DNA from 3 places in the Rhodococcus sovatensis genome. Region 2 is predicted to be linked to each of the others. Evidence: riboswitches for the same ligand, from Rfam matches in the RefSeq annotation. Region 2 holds a riboswitch; each other region holds the start of a gene.
The links. Region 2 has a riboswitch for thiamine pyrophosphate ahead of WDS16_RS15315 (TenA family protein). Riboswitches for the same ligand answer to the same signal wherever they lie in the genome.
Positions count from the first base shown of each region.

Region 1: linked by a shared signal. The riboswitch ahead of thiO (glycine oxidase ThiO) and the one ahead of WDS16_RS15315 (TenA family protein) in region 2 are both predicted to bind thiamine pyrophosphate.
Region 3: linked by a shared signal. The riboswitch ahead of WDS16_RS23310 (3-oxoacyl-ACP reductase) and the one ahead of WDS16_RS15315 (TenA family protein) in region 2 are both predicted to bind thiamine pyrophosphate.

Region 1 covers NZ_CP147846.1:3,923,349-3,926,542, forward strand. The annotation lists gene WDS16_RS18190 (thiazole synthase) at 1-578, opposite strand, end outside; gene thiS (sulfur carrier protein ThiS) at 583-780, opposite strand; gene thiO (glycine oxidase ThiO) at 788-1,846, opposite strand; TPP riboswitch at 1,846-1,957, opposite strand; gene thiE (thiamine phosphate synthase) at 1,983-2,678, shown strand; gene WDS16_RS18210 (NUDIX hydrolase) at 2,675-3,194, opposite strand, start outside.
Region 2 covers NZ_CP147846.1:3,316,220-3,319,413, reverse strand. The annotation lists gene WDS16_RS15320 (ABC transporter substrate-binding protein) at 1-868, opposite strand, end outside; gene WDS16_RS15315 (TenA family protein) at 850-1,560, opposite strand; TPP riboswitch at 1,554-1,653, opposite strand; gene WDS16_RS15310 (hypothetical protein) at 1,754-2,164, shown strand; gene WDS16_RS15305 (hypothetical protein) at 2,176-2,826, opposite strand; gene WDS16_RS15300 (carboxylesterase/lipase family protein) at 2,903-3,194, shown strand, end outside.
Region 3 covers NZ_CP147846.1:5,001,207-5,004,400, reverse strand. The annotation lists gene WDS16_RS23315 (LLM class flavin-dependent oxidoreductase) at 1-983, opposite strand, end outside; gene WDS16_RS23310 (3-oxoacyl-ACP reductase) at 987-1,742, opposite strand; TPP riboswitch at 1,796-1,890, opposite strand; gene WDS16_RS23305 (hypothetical protein) at 1,958-2,260, shown strand; gene WDS16_RS23300 (alpha-amylase family glycosyl hydrolase) at 2,286-3,194, opposite strand, start outside.

The DNA.
Region 1 (3,194 bases), 610 kb from region 2:
GCTGCATCGCTCGCGGTTCCGATCCCCGCGTCGAGGATGACGGGCACCGACGCGGCGTCGACGATCATCTCGATGTTGTGCGGGTTGGAAATGCCGAGACCAGTTCCGATTGGCGCACCGAGCGGCATGACGGCCGCGCAACCGATGTCCTCGAGCCTTAGCGCGAGCACCGGATCATCGGTGGTGTACGGGAGGACGTGAAAACCGTCGTCGACCAGTTGCTCTGCGGCCTTGACCAGTTCGATCGCGTCGGGCAGCAGGGTCCGCTCGTCGGCGATGACTTCGAGCTTCACCCAATTCGTTTCGAGAGCTTCACGACCCAGCTGAGCGGTCAGGACCGCTTCGGCGGCGCCTCGACACCCTGCAGTGTTCGGCAGCGGCGCGATGTTCAACTTGCGCAGCAGATCGAGCACGCCGGTACCGCCCGCAGCGTCGACGCGTCGCATCGCGACGGTGGTCAGCTCGGTGCCCGACGCGACGAGCGCGTCCTCCAACACCGCGAGGTTCGCGGCTCCCCCGGTGCCCATGATGAGCCGGGAGTCGAAGGCCTTGTCTGCAATCTTCAATACGTCCGACATTTGCTCAACCACCCTGCACAGCCGTGAGAATCTCGATGGTAGAACCCTTTTCGACGGTTGTTGCGTCCCATCTACTCTTGGGCAACACTGTTCCGTCGACGGCAACTGCGATACCCCGCTCGGGCATGGACAGCTGCAAGAGAAGCTGCCGCATGGTCACGTCCGCAGCGATGTCCAGCTCTTTCCCATTGACCGTAATCATTTCTTTCCTAACCTTTCGGTCCAAGGACGGGCTCGAATCGGGATGGATCTGCTGCCTTGGCTTCGGGGAGTGTGTCGCCGCAGAGGAGCGCCGAGACGGCGTCTGCAGTGATGGGCGTCAACAGGATTCCGTTGCGACCGTGACCTGATGCGACGATGACGCGTTCGGAGAGACGCCCGATGACGGGTAGCCCGTCGGGGCTCATCGGTCTCAGCCCCGCCGCGCTTTCGTACAGTTCGTATTCGCCGATGCTCGGCATGAGTCGTTCGGCGTCGGCTATGAGGTCACGCACCCCTGCGACGGTGACCTGTGTGTCGTGGCCCGATTCGTACTGGGTGGCACCGACGACCAGTCCATCGCCGCGCGGAACGAGGTAGATGGGGCGGCCGTGAACGCTGCCGCGAATCGTGCGGGTGGGGGCGCTACCTGCGCTCGGGCGTCGACGCAGCCTGAGAATTTCGCCTTTCACGGCGCGAACCGGCATTGCAGGGAGCAACGACGCAGTCTGCGCGCCGGCCGCGACGACGATCTGATCGGCATCCAGAGCGTCCAGGTCTGTCACCGCCTCGCCGATGATCTCCACTCCAACTGCGGCTTCCTTCAACGCGGCCATCAGGGCCCGGTTGTCGACGGCCAGTTCGGTGGGCGCGAGAAGCCCGAGGCGAATGTTCTGGGCCAGCGAAGGTTCGAGTTCACGAATCTGCGCGCGACCGAGGATCTCGAGTTCGTGCCCCTGCTGCCCGACGAATTCGGCAATGGTTCGCAGATCCTCGGCGTCGGCGGCATCGAGTGCAACGGTGAGCGAACCGGTCGAGGAGAACACGTCACCGGGAAGTGATCGAGCGAACTCCGGCCACCGCGCCAACGAGTGCGCGCCCAGTGCGAGCAGTTCGTGTTCACCGGGCCATCCCTCCGACAGCGGAGCTAGCATTCCGCCCGCGACCCACGACGCCCCTGAGCCGAGCATCGGGTCGTACAACCGCACCGACCAGCCGTCACGCGCTGCCCGCACTGCTACCGCCAGGCCGATGACACCGCCGCCGACCACTGCCAGAGTTCCGGACATCTCACAACCACCTCACTCCCTGCGCCGGCATGATCCGGTTCAGGTATTGACGGTAAGGACGGCGTGCCCACTCTCAGCCCTGCGTACCCCAGGACTCCCGTGTATCGACCAACTGCTCACAGACTACCTTTGCACTGTGTATCCCACTCAGAGCTCCCGTAACGAATCGGCGCGCGAGCGGTTGACCTCGGCCCGCCTGTATCTGTGCACCGACGCCAGGCGCGAGCTCGGCGACCTCGCCCAGTTCGCCGAGGCTGCGCTCTCCGGCGGCGTCGACATCATCCAGCTGCGTGACAAGAATTCGGCCGGTGAGCGCGAGTTCGGTCCTCTCGAAGCCAAGGACGAACTAGCTGCGTTGGCAGTTCTGTCCGCCGCGACGAAGCGCCACGGTGCACTGTTGGCCGTGAACGATCGGGCGGATCTCGCATTGGCGTCCAATGCGGACGTGCTGCATCTCGGCCAGAACGACCTGCCTGTGCATTACGCGCGGCAGATCCTCGGGCCCGACGTCGTCATCGGTCGTTCGACGCAGAATCGCAACCAGGCGAGCCTGGCTGCCATCGAGGATGGCGTCGACTACTTCGCGACGGGACCGGTGTGGGCGACTCCCACCAAGCCGAACCGCACGGCGGCCGGGCTCGAGCTGCTGCGCAGCACCGCCGAATCCGCGCCCTCGCGCCCATGGTTCGCCATCGGCGGCGTCGACGCAGGCAATGTCGACGAAGTGCTCGCCGCAGGTGCCGATCGGATCGTCGTGGTCCGTGCCATCACGCAGGCCCGAGATCCACAGGCCGCAGCGCAGGAACTGTCACAGAAGCTGACGCGAAGCTAGTCCAGCCAGCCGAGCACGGTCGACGGCGACAGGACATGCACCGTCGTCGGCAGTCGTTCTCTGAGTCCCCGGTCCGCCGTGACGAGCGCGGTCAATGCGGAACCTTCGTGGGCGCGCCGGGCGAGTTCGTCGTCGCCGCTGGCCGAGGCGTGAAAGATGGGGATACGGACGTCCTCGAACTGCGCAGCCCGCGCTTCGCCTTCGAGCACCGCTTCGATTTCCTTCAACCACCCGAAGCTCCCACCGGGTAGTTCGACGGTGCGCGGCAGGATGTCGGCAAGCGAGGCCAGTAGTGCTTTGGTCGCTCCGCTACGGTCCTTCCACCAGCCGTCTGGGCGGGAACCCAGGACGTTCGCAGTGTCCAGAAGCACCCGCAGAGGCTCTGTTCGTAGCGCCGGCCAGCTGGCGGCGAAACCGGGATGAAGCGGCAGCTGATCGACCATCACCTCAGGGACCCACCGTAATTCCGTACTTTCCCCGTTCGGTGTCGTGTTCAGCTGCGCTTCTGCGTCTGCG
Region 2 (3,194 bases):
CCGCTGCGTCCTTCATGTACTTCTCGGCCAGCATGTGCTGGCTTTCGAACACCAGGGACTCGTCGGTGAACGTGCCAGGATTGGCATCGATGATGTCCTGAGCGGCGCGCTCTGGTTCGTCGGCCGCGAACTGGTATCCGCGCTGCAACGCCTGGACGAACTTCCTTCCCTCCTCAGGATTGTCGGCAAGCCAGTTTTCGTTTCCGCTGATCGTGATCGCGTACGCGTCGGGGAAGCCGTAGTCCGTGCTTTCGAAGTACTTCATCGGCGTCCCGCTGTGTTCGGCCTCGAGGCCTTCCCACGCGAGGTACGACACGGTGAAGTCGGCAGTACCCGAGTACACGGCCTCGTACGCAGAGGTGCCGAGCACGACGGTCTCGTATTCGCCGGTACCACCGTCGTTCTGAATGATCTGACGTAGTCCGGCTTGTTCACCGGTATCTCCGAAGCCGGCGTACACCTTGCCGTCCAGTGCCTTCGGGCTGGGAATGTCGTCGCGGTCGGCGCGTACGCCGATCGCGGTTGCCCAGTGTTGAAGTGGCGCAAGTACCGAAATTATCTGCGCACCTGCGGATTTCGCGAATGTCGTAGAGCTTTGAGTGCTGATACCGAACTCGGCATTGCCCGAGTCGACGAGTGTGTCCGGTGAGGTGTTGTTGTAGGGAAGCACCTCGACGTCGAGTCCGGCGTCGGCGAAGTAACCCTCTTGAAGCGCCACATACAATCCGGTGTGATTGGTGTTCGGAGTCCAGTCCAGAGCGAACCGGATGTTGTCCGTATCGTTCGTCTGCGCACAGGATGACAGACCGAGGATCGACACCGCTGCGATGGACATAGCGAATAGTTTTCTCACAGCGACACCGGCCATGGTGTCGGATGCAATGCGGTGTCCCAGAACATCAGCTCGTATCGAGTGGCCGACACGAAGGATCGGATCATCGCCTCGCGCTGAGCCTCGGTCGCGAGCGTCGCAGCCTCGTCGACGAGGCTGCGCGCACCGTCGACGACAGTGCGAAACTCTTCGGAGTCGTACGTCGAAACCCAACGCGCATAGGGATGTTCAGGGTCCGCCAGCAATACATCCCTGGCGGCGCCCGACAGTCGGACGGCCACGTCCGCGTAGATCCAGAAGCACGGCAGAACCGCCGCTGCCGCAACCGCGTACGGTTCTGTCGCTGCTGTGGCGATCAGGTACGAGACGTATCCCAAGCATGCCGACGAGTGTTCGGCGCGTGAATTCGCGTTGGGGAGTAGGTCGCTCGACAGTAGCGAGTGGTGAAGTGAGGCTTCCTCGACGGCGCCGGCCGCCGAGGCAGCCCAGAACGCCGCCGTGGTCGCGTCGGGTGCCTTAGAGGCGAGGATCGACAATGCCTTGGCGTATCCGGCCAGGTAGAGCTCGTCCTGCTCGATATAGGTGCGGAACGCGTCGAGCGGCAAGGAGCCGTCGCCGAGTAGTCGCAGAAACTTCAAGTCGTCGATTGCGGCGCGTAGCTCGGCCGTTGCTTCCCACAATCGATCCGTATGGCGGACAGAGTCCACCGAGTGCACAGGCGTAGTCATCGCCTCGACATCCCTTCGTCAGCATTACCTGCATCAGGTTCGACGGGTGTGATCTCAGCATCCGCATGTACGGACGCACCCCGTGTCAGAACATCGCCGACCATACATCATCGCGTCCGGCGGTCCGCACGTGAGCACAGACGGAGGCCGGATTTTCCCGCGCACGTGGTCGGGCCGGACGTAGGCTACGCCGATGAGCACAGCCCGCACGTGTACCAGAGCCGCAGCGGCCATCGGAGTTACAGCTGGGATCATCCTGGCCGGTAGTGGCATCGCGAACGCCGACGAGTGGCCCCCGATCCCGGACTATCCGAGCCCCAGCGTGCCCTTCGAAACCAAGAACTTCCTGACGCCCACCGATCCGGCCTACTGGAATCCGTTGCTCGCAGAGAACCGGTTGACCTCGCCGTACGGTACCGATACGAGGATCGTGTGTACCGCGTTTCACGGTGTGCTCACCGGATGCTGGCAGGCCGACGAACAGGGCAACCCGCACAAGCTCGTCGCGTTGCCGTTCGATTTTCCGAATGTCACGGGATCGTCGATGCCTGGTGGCGGCCCGCAGCACTTCGTCTACCCGGGGTTCATTCCAGGAATCGGCTGAGCCAAGAAGTTCTACTTCAGTTCGAACGCCGAGTCCGACACGGTGAATCCGTGACCGACTTGGTCCGCGCAGCTGACGCCGGTCTTTTCCTCGACCCGGCACGTCAACCCGTTCGAGCTGCCCGAGCCAGGAATCGACAGCGTCTCGCCGTACGGCAGTGCGCGTGCCGTGCCGTCGAACCGGTGGAAGCGGGGATCTCCCGAGCTGAGAAATCGGGCAGGCGACCCTGCGGTCAGCTCGATGGTATTCGGCGCGACCCGGGAATCAGGAGCCCCGCTGCCCTCGACGCGTGGAGCGGTCGACGGGAATTCTCCGTGGCAGCCGGCAACGGACGTCACGGTGACGAACACGGCACACTCGAATTTCCCACTCGGAGAGGTGAAGTAGTAGAAGCCGTCGTTTCCTTCGAATCGCGAGGCGTCGGCGGTGGGCGGAGCTGTGGTGGTGGTACTGGGTCGTTGCGACGAACTACTGCTCGGTGTCCCCGTCGTGCTCGGTGTCCCAGTAGTGGTCGGGCTGGTAGTGCGGACAACGGACGGTGGATCGGTGTCGACGGTCGCGAGCGGCGCTGTCGCCGTGCCGTCGACGTCGGAGCTGCAGCCGGCGAGAAGTACCGCCCACAGAGCACACGCTGAGCCACCGTATGCCCGCAGTCGGTTCATGTCGCCAGCATAAACAAGCGAACCCGCTCATCTGGAGTTGGTACGTTGGCGTTCGTCGAGCAACGAAGGAGGTGCCATGGGTGACGCGACTTGCCGAGTGGCCACTCCCTACGGGGACGTGGTCGGCTATATGGACGGCACCGTGTACGCGTGGAAGGGCATCCCCTACGCGGCGGCACCCGACGGCGAGCATCGATTCCGATCTCCACGCCCGGCCGAGCCCTGGTCGGAGCCGTTGGATTGCCGAAAGTTCGGCGCGGTCGCTCCGCAAGGACTGGACAATCCTGTCCCGATGGACCCCGACATTCCAATGGCGGAGGACTGTCTGTCGGTGAATGTGTGGGCGCCCGAGCCCGACGGAACTCCGC
Region 3 (3,194 bases), 1.7 Mb from region 2:
TAGCGTCCGTGCGGACCCGTGAACTCCTCGACCGGCGGGAGAGTGGGAACTGGCGCGTCCAATTCCCACTCTCGACAATCCTGTTCGACGTACATGCCCAGCTGACGCAATGACTGCTCGACAGGCAGCAATGCATCGAGTTCGGCCTTCTTCGCGTGTGCTTCGGTCATGGTCGACCCGATATACGTGACGAGGCCAGGCATGATGCCCACCGAATTTCCATCGCGGCCGGCCTTGTGGATTCGCGACTTCACGTCGGCGTAATAGCCTGCCCCCGAATCGATATCGTAGGCAACAGCGTAAATCGCCTCGGCGTAACGCGCCGCGAGATCCCGGCCCTCGCCCGACGCACCGGCCTGGAACAGCACCGGCCGTCCCTGGGGTGAGCGAGGGACCGTCAACGGGCCATCGACTCGAAAGTACTTGCCCACGTGATCGATCGAATGCACGCCGTCGGGGTCCGCGTACTGACCATCACGATCGAGCTTGAGGGCGTCGCCGTCCCAGCTGTCCCACAGCGCAAGTGCAACCTCGACGAACTCCTCGGCACGGGCGTAACGCTCAGCGCGAGCCGGTATCTCGGTGAACCCGTGATTGCGGGCTTCGGCGTCGAACATGGAGGTGACGACGTTCCACCCCGCACGCCCGCCGCTGATGTGATCGAGGGAGGCGAGGAGGCGGGCAGCATGGAACGGCGTGTAGAAGGTGGTGGACACCGTCGTGACCAGTCCAATGTGCGATGTCGCCCGCGCCATCGCCGTCAGCGCGGTGATGGGCTCGAGGAACCAGGTGCCCGCTCCTGCCGGATCACGCACCGAATGCCCGTCGGCGAAGAAGACTGCGTCGAGCTTCCCTCGCTCCGCGGTCCGCGCGAGCTCCTCGTAGTAGCCGATATCGCCGAGATCCTCCACACGAGAGCTCGAATGGCGCCACGCGGCACTGTGGTGGCCGCAGCCGAACAGAAATGCGTTGAGATGCAGCATCGTTCAGTCCTTGACCAGTCCGCCGTCCACCACGAGATTCTGTCCGGTCACCGACCTCGACCACGGTGAGGCAAAGAACAGCAGCGCGTCGGCGAATTCTGCGGGCGTCACCACTCGCTGCAGTGGAGTCGACGCAGCAATCAAGTCGAACACCGCCTCGGGCGTCGCCGCGCTGGCGTCCGTCGTACGAAGCAATCCACCGGAGACCATGTTGACGGTGATGCCGTCGACACCGAGATCGGCTGCGAGCGTGCGGGTCAGGGACAGCAGGGCTGCTTTCGACGCCGTGTAGTCATGGTACGGCACCACCGGGTTCTGAAAGAGATTGGTTCCGACGTTGATGATTCGACCGAAACCCGCTGTCCGCATTCCGGGCAACGCGCGCTGGGTTGTCGTCAACGCTCCACGAACAGTTCCCTGGAACTGTGCATCGAACTGCTCCCACGAGATGGAGTCGGCCTTGCTTCGGGCGTCGCCGTTGAACGAAAAGTCGGCGAGGGCGTTGTTGACGACGGTAGTGACCGTGGTTCCGAAGTGCTGCTCGGCGGCGGTGAAGAGCGCGTCCATCTCTTCGGCAACGGTGATGTCCGCTTGCACGGCCAAGCCGCCGATCTCTGCAGCGAGCTGCTCGGCCGACACCGCGCTGGCGCGATAGTTCACGACAACGCGAGCCCCCTGGTGCGCGAATGCTCGGGCGATCGAGGTGCCGAGCCCTCGTCCCGCTCCGGTGACCAACACGGTCTGCTCGTCGAAATTCATGTGCTTCCTCTCGCTCGCTGGTCGACATGCGGCGGCGGAGAAGACAATGCACCCCGTGCGGATGCAGACATCCCTACGCTGGTGTTGACCAGATCAGGTTCGACGGGTGTGATCTCAGCCGCTCGGTGCGGCACCCCGTGTCGCCGACGAGTGTACCTCTCGGGCTTTGTTGCTGTATCTAGCGCTGGCAGTAGAGATGAATATAGGCTCCTACGATGCGCGAACGAGAGTACGTCGAGTACTGGTTGGACGAGAACGTCGTGCTCGTCCTCGACAACCGCGTCGTCGAGATCTTCGATTCGACACAGCAGACAGTCTCGGGCCGACCCCGCTGGCACGTTTCGCACATCGGAGTCGACGCGAAGCCGCGGGGCGGCGGGCTACGAGTGAAGATCGGTGCACGCCTGCCCGATGACTCGATGTCCTACCTCAGTGGTCAAGCGGTGTTCGATGTCCCGGAGGACAAAGTCCCGCACGTGTTGGCGTTCTTCGACCGCGCGAAGCTCGCCAGAGGCTGACCGAAGATTCGGCTTTCCGGGGCAGCTACTTCGTACCGAAGACAGCCCACCCGTGTGCCGGGACCGAGCTCCACCCCGAATGTTCGGATGCGTCCCCGGCCACGACGTCACCGGATACGCGATAGTCGACCGCCTCGTTCCCGAGGTTGAGGGCGACGTACAGCACGTTGTCGGCGTCGTACGCTCGGTAGAGCATGGCTGTGTTGGTCAGCTCGAGAGTCTCGGTTCGTGCGTGATGCAGCCATGGATTGCGCCTGCGTAGACCGATCAGCTGCTGATGCAAGTGGAAGATCGGCCACCCTGCCGGATCGAGTTGTTCCTTCGCCATGGGGAATTCGGGACGAACATCGTCGTCGCCACCGACGCGCTCCTCCTTGACACCATGGAATCCCTGCTCGTCGCCGTAGTAGATCATCGGCGTTCCGCCGGTCGTGAACAGCACGACGAGGGCGTGCGCGAGGTGCCGCTCGTCGGTGATCGTGCTTGCGATTCGGTTCACGTCGTGGTTGCCGACGAACGTCGCCGGGACGAACGTGTCCATCCAGTCGTTGTGGCGGCCCAGCGCATGAGAAAGCTCGAAGAAGTTTTCCTCGACGATGCCGCTCCACGTCGCCTTCCACAGTTCGTACTGGGTCACCGAATCCAGTGAACTCGACGTCACGATCGCGGCGTAGTCGCCGTGTATCACCTCGCCGAGGAAGTATGCGTTCGGGTGCTTTTCCCGTACGCGGGGGATCACCGCGCTCCAGAACTTCGGCGGCACAGCGTATGCCGCGTCCAACCGCCAACCGTCGGCGCCGCGGCTCAGCCAGTGATCCATGACGTCGGCGACGTAGTCCTGCACCTCGACGTTGTCATGATCGAAGGCGACGAGCTCATCGTGGCCCTCGAAGTTACGATGCTTCGGCTCGCCCGACGACCGATCGATCTGGAA